Regions from separate parts of the Klebsiella sp. Sb-30 genome, predicted to be linked through region 1. Evidence: predicted binding sites of a transcription regulator. Region 1 holds the regulator's gene; the other holds the start of a gene.
The links. The regulator PurR, encoded in region 1, represses purine synthesis genes. The targets are predictions, from matches to a motif close to CANGCAAACGTTTGCNTG.
Positions count from the first base shown of each region.

Region 2: a site for PurR is predicted at 1,420-1,437, ahead of AC236I_RS25095 (NCS2 family permease). Genes of this name have one in related genera too.

Region 1 covers NZ_CM172749.1:2,376,700-2,379,841, forward strand. The annotation lists gene punR (DNA-binding transcriptional activator PunR) at 1-802, shown strand, start outside; gene purR (HTH-type transcriptional repressor PurR) at 821-1,846, opposite strand; gene cydH (cytochrome bd-I oxidase subunit CydH) at 2,143-2,232, shown strand; gene AC236I_RS11140 (MFS transporter) at 2,396-3,142, shown strand, end outside.
Region 2 covers NZ_CM172749.1:5,371,494-5,374,635, forward strand. The annotation lists gene phoU (phosphate signaling complex protein PhoU) at 1-640, shown strand, start outside; gene yieH (6-phosphogluconate phosphatase) at 738-1,403, opposite strand; gene AC236I_RS25095 (NCS2 family permease) at 1,572-2,909, shown strand; gene AC236I_RS25100 (NADPH-dependent FMN reductase) at 2,956-3,142, opposite strand, start outside.

The DNA of each region.
Region 1 (3,142 bases):
ACGTCAGCTGGAGGAGTGGCTGGCAGTACCGCTTTTTGAACGCCGCCATCGCGATGTCGAATTGACCCCCGCCGGGCTCTGGTTTTTACAGGAAGGACGATCTGTTATCAAAAAAATGCAGATCACTCGCCAGCAGTGTCAGCAGATAGCCAACGGCTGGCGCGGCCAGCTGTCGATAGCCGTAGACGACATTGTTAAACCGGCCCGTATGCGTCAGATGATTGTCGATTTTTATCGTCACTTTCCCGATGTCGAGCTGATTGTTTTTCAGGAGGTCTTCAACGGCGTCTGGGACGCGCTGGCCGACGGGCGCGTGGAACTGGCTATCGGGGCAACGCGTTCGATTCCGGTCGGGGGGCGCTACGCCTTTCGCGATATGGGGATGCTGAGCTGGCATTGCGTAGTGGCCAGCCATCACCCGCTGGCGCAGATGAACGGGCCACTGAGCGATGATGTGTTGCGCAACTGGCCGTCGCTGGTCCGGGAGGACACTTCCCGTTCGTTACCGAAACGCACGACCTGGCTACTGGACAACCAGAAAAGGGTAGTGGTGCCGGACTGGGAATCATCAGCTACCTGCCTCTCGGCGGGATTGTGCGTAGGAATGGTGCCGAGCCATTTTGCCCGCCCCTGGATTGACCGCGGTGAATGGACCGCGCTGGCGCTGGAAAACCCGTTCCCGGACGCCGCGTGCTGCCTGACCTGGCAGCAGAGCGACACGTCACCGGCGCTGTCGTGGCTGTTGGATTATCTGGGGGACAGCGAAACGTTGAACCGGGAGTGGCTGCGGGCGCCGGAGTAACCGGCGCCGCACGGGCGATCAGCGACGATAATCGACGAACGGGCCGTCTACGACGGAGCGACGCTCTACCAGCCGCGGGTGAACCTCAATAGATTGCGACTCTTCACGCTTGTTGACGATACGATCCATCAGCATATTGAAGGCCGCTTCCCCCAGCGAATCTTTCGGCTGGTGGATGGTGGTCAGCGCCGGGCTGAAATAGCGGGCGTTACGCACGTTATCATACCCGATCAGCGAAATGTCCTGCGGCACGCGCAGTCCCATCTCATCCGCAGCACAGATTGCGCCCATCGCCATGATGTCGCCGCCGCAGAAGACCGCCGTCGGGCGATGCTGCTGGCTGAGGATCTGCTGCATGGCGCGGTAGCCGGATTCAGGCTCGAAGTCGCCCTGAACAATCCAGCTTTCCGGAACGGCGATCTGCGCTTCTTCCATGGCTTTCATAAAGCCCGCCAGGCGGCCGGCGCCGGTATTACGCTCCAGCGGACCCGGGATCACGCCGATTTCACGGTGGCCGCGTTCCACCAGATAGCGACCGGCCATATAGCCGCCTTCGAAGGCGTTATCGATGACCGAATCGGTGAAGTCGGCTTTGGATTCACCCCAGTCCATTACCACCATCGGAATATGGCGGTACTCTTCCAGCATGCTGAGCACCGATTCCGGATATTCAGAACACATAACCAGCAGGCCGTCGACGCGCTTTTGCGCCATCATCGACAGGTAGGCCTGCTGTTTTTCGAGATCGTTCCACGCATTGCCCAGAATCAGGGTATAGCCTTTCTGGAAACAGCTCTTTTCTACGGCTTCAATAATCTCAGCGAAATAGGCCGCTTCGCTGCTGGTGGCCAGCAGGCCAATCGATTTGGTGTGATTAACCTTCAGGCTGCGAGCAACGGCACTGGGGGAGTAGTGCAGCTCTTTGATCGCCGCCCACACGGCGTTGCGGGTTTCTTCCGCCACGAAACGGGTTTTGTTAATTACATGTGACACTGTTGTAGTGGAAACGTTTGCGCGCTTCGCTACATCTTTAATTGTTGCCATTACTTCTCACTCCAGACCTTGACCTGATCGTCTGATTATCGATACGTAAACGTTTGCCTATACACACCCTGAATACAATTTTCAACATTGCATCACGTCGGGAAAACGACACAGAACGACAGGAAGGGGTCAATGGCCGATACGCTTTCAAATTAGCGTGGGATTTTGTCCGATCTTGCGGCAAAGGGGAAGAGCAAAAATGTGCATCACCCTAAAACATGGAAGATTTTTGCGCTATATTGTGCAAAAATGAGCAAGCTCACTTTTCATGTGGGGATAACTGGGGGGAAAAATTGATGGATACAGATTTAAAGTTTTCGCTGACGACAACGATTATTGTCCTGGGTCTCATCGTGGCCGCCGGCCTGACAGCGGTGCTGCACTGATTTATCCGGGGGAGAGGCCTCTTTCCCCCGACATCCCGCCATTATTATCAATTTCGCAAAAATCTTTTGCCATTTCGTTTACTTTTGTTTTTTTGTGATTGATGTCATGCTTTTGACTTCTGATGAGATACCGTCGCCGATGGCGGTCTGCTGGAGTCATTGAATGAAAATCAACTTTCCCTTGTTAGCGCTGGCGATAGGCGCGTTTGGTATTGGCACCACGGAGTTTTCCCCGATGGGGCTGCTGCCGGTAATTGCCAAAGGCGTCGACGTGTCAATTCCGGCGGCGGGAATGCTGATCAGCGCTTATGCGATCGGCGTGATGGTCGGGGCGCCGCTGATGACTTTGCTGCTCTCTCATCGCGCGCGCAGAAATGCGCTGATTTTTCTGATGGCGATCTTTACGCTGGGTAACGTCCTCTCCTCAATGGCGCCGGATTACACCACGCTGTTGATTTCGCGCATTATCACCAGCCTTAACCACGGCGCTTTCTTCGGCCTCGGTTCGGTGGTGGCGGCGAGCGTGGTGCCAAAACACAAACAGGCCAGTGCGGTGGCGACCATGTTCATGGGGTTAACCATCGCTAACATTGGCGGCGTTCCGGCGGCGACATGGCTTGGCGAGACCATCGGCTGGCGGATGTCGTTCCTCGCGACGGCAGGTCTGGGGCTGGTGGCGATGGTCAGCCTGTGGTTTTCGTTGCCCAAAGGCAGCGCTGGCGAGCGTCCGAACGTAAAGCAGGAACTCTCCGTGCTGGTTCGTCCGCAGGTGCTCTCCGCATTGCTGACCACCGTGCTGGGGGCCGGCGCGATGTTTACCCTCTATACCTATATTTCACCGGTGCTGCACACCATTACGCACGCCTCGCCGCTGTTCGTCACCGCCATGCTGGTGTTGATTGGCGTCGGC
Region 2 (3,142 bases), 2.4 Mb from region 1:
TGGGCTGGTGGAACAGCAGCTGTCTGATGCGATTACCGCGATGCACAATCAGGACAGCGATCTGGCAAAACGCGTGATTGACGGCGATAAGCAGGTCAACATGATGGAAGTGGCCATTGATGAAGCCTGCGTGCGCATCATCGCCAAGCGTCAGCCAACCGCCAGCGATCTGCGTTTAGTCATGGCGATTATCAAGACTATCGCCGAGCTGGAACGTATCGGTGATGTGGCGGATAAAATTTGCCGCACCGCGCTGGAGAAGTTCTCCCAGCAGCACCAGCCGCTGCTGGTGAGCCTGGAATCACTGGGGCGTCATACCGTGCAGATGCTGCATGACGTGCTGGATGCCTTCGCTCGCATGGATCTCGACGAAGCGGTGCGTATCTATCGCGAAGATAAGAAGGTGGATCAGGAATATGAGGGCATCGTGCGTCAGCTGATGACCTATATGATGGAAGATTCACGTACGATTCCAAGCGTGCTGACCGCGCTGTTCTGCGCCCGTTCAATCGAGCGTATCGGCGACCGCTGCCAGAATATTTGCGAATATATTTTCTACTTCGTCAAAGGTCAGGATTTCCGCCACGTTGGCGGCGACGAGCTGGATAAGCTGCTGGCGGGTAAAGATCCGAAAGAGTGATCCGCCGTAAAATACCCGCAGGCGCTACGCTTACCGGGTCGACAAAACCCCGGATCCTGGAGGCCGGATACGCGCTCGCGCTATCCGGCTTTTTTCATTAACGCGTAATATGCCATCCACGGGCTTTCCACAGCGCAGGCAGCTGTGCCAAATCAGTAAAGGTCGTCACTTTTGGATGATCGATCGGTTTGTTGTGCGGATCGGCGCAGAAGTAAAACACCTCCATTCCTGCCTCAATCCCGGACTGAGCGCCTGCACTGGAATCATCCACCAGAATGCAGTTTTCGACGTTAACGTTCATCGTCTTTGCTGCATGGAACATCAGTGCCGGATCGGGTTTCCAGCGCTGAATATCGTAACCGCTGTACAGTCGGTCGGGAAAATGGCGCAACATGCCGGTTCTTCCCAGCGAGTGCTGCATTTTACTGACCGGGCCGTTAGAGACCACGCACATCGGCACGCTGATCGTATCCAGCAGCGTTTCCGCTCCGGCAATCGCTTCCAGTTCAGAATCAAACAGGCGTGCGACTTCGGCACGGTAGAGAGGTTCGAGCTCTGGTTTTTGTAGATTAACGCCGTGCTCCTGGTTGATGGTATCAATGATTTCGTAGAGCTTTACGCCTTTGAAACGCTTAAAAATCTCGTCTAAATCCAGCGTAATGCCGAACGCTTTGAACATGTGAACATAGGCGCGGGAACAGATCACTTCGCTGTCGACCAGCGTGCCGTCGCAGTCGAAAAACAGGGCTTCTATTTGGGACATGCCGTTTCCATTTTAACAAGTTAACGTTTTCGTCCTGCCTATTCACAAGACGCAATCGTTGCCGTATAAGCAAATTCAATGAAAAAAATTACCATACAACTGCCCCCGGTGTCGCATTTTGGTATAGGATAGCGACGAATTTTCCCTCCTTTTGTTCGGAAACCGATAATGAGTCAACAACAAACCAGCCAGTCTTCTGGCCAGGGTCTGCTGGAGCGCGTATTCAAACTACGTGAACACGGCACGACGGCACGTACCGAAGCGATAGCAGGTTTCACCACCTTTTTGACAATGGTCTACATTGTTTTCGTTAACCCACAAATTCTTGGCGTAGCGGGTATGGATACCAGCGCTGTCTTTGTGACGACCTGTCTGATCGCCGCCTTCGGTAGTATTTTGATGGGGCTGTTTGCTAACCTGCCGGTTGCGCTGGCGCCGGCAATGGGGCTGAATGCCTTCTTCGCCTTTGTCGTCGTCCAGGCGATGGGGCTGCCGTGGCAGGTGGGGATGGGCGCTATCTTCTGGGGCGCCGTTGGTCTGCTGCTGCTGACTATTTTCCGCGTACGTTACTGGATGATTGCCAATATTCCCGTCAGCCTGCGGGTGGGGATCACCAGCGGTATCGGGTTGTTTATCGGCATGATGGGGCTGAAAAATGCCGGCGTGATTGTCGCAAACAAAGACACGCTGGTGAGCATCGGTAACCTGACCTCCCACAGCGTGCTGCTGGGGATTCTCGGCTTCTTTATTATCGCTATTCTCGCCTCCCGTAACATTCATGCTGCGGTGCTGGTCTCCATCATCGTCACGACGCTGCTGGGCTGGATTCTGGGTGATGTCCACTACACCGGTATTGTTTCCGCTCCGCCGAGCATTACGTCGGTGATTGGCCATGTTGATTTGGCTGGCTCATTTAATCTCGGTCTGGCGGGTATCATCTTCTCCTTTATGCTGGTGAACCTGTTCGACTCCTCCGGAACCTTGATCGGCGTGACTGATAAAGCCGGTCTGGCCGATGAAAAAGGCAAATTCCCGCGGATGAAACAGGCGCTGTTTGTCGACAGTATCTCATCGGTGGCCGGTTCCTTTATCGGCACCTCTTCTGTGACCGCCTATATCGAATCCTCCTCCGGTGTTTCCGTGGGCGGGCGTACCGGTCTGACGGCGGTGGTCGTGGGGATTCTGTTCCTGCTGGTTATCTTCCTGTCGCCGCTGGCGGGCATGGTGCCGGCGTATGCCGCAGCAGGTGCGCTGATCTATGTGGGCGTACTGATGACATCCAGCCTGTCGCGCGTGAAGTGGGACGACCTGACGGAAGCGGTGCCGGCCTTTGTGACCGCCGTGATGATGCCGTTCAGCTTCTCAATTACCGAAGGGATTGCGTTAGGCTTTATCTCTTACTGCGTGATGAAGATTGGTACCGGTCGTCTGCGCGATCTCAGCCCGTGCGTGATTATCGTCTCGCTGCTGTTCGTGCTGAAAATCGTGTTTATCGACGCGCACTAAGCGTCGAGCATAATAAGAAAGCCCGGCAGCGCTGCCGGGCTTTTTTTTACGCTTTCACTCGCTGAATATACTCGGCAAAGGCGCTCAGCTGTCCACTCAGATGGTCGAGTGTGCTCTGATCGACCACCTCTCCCGACTGCGGATCGACCTTGTTCTGAATCACGCCGCCCATAAACTCAGGCTTGTTCATCACCATCGCATCGAGGAACACCAGAATTTGACGCAGGTGATAC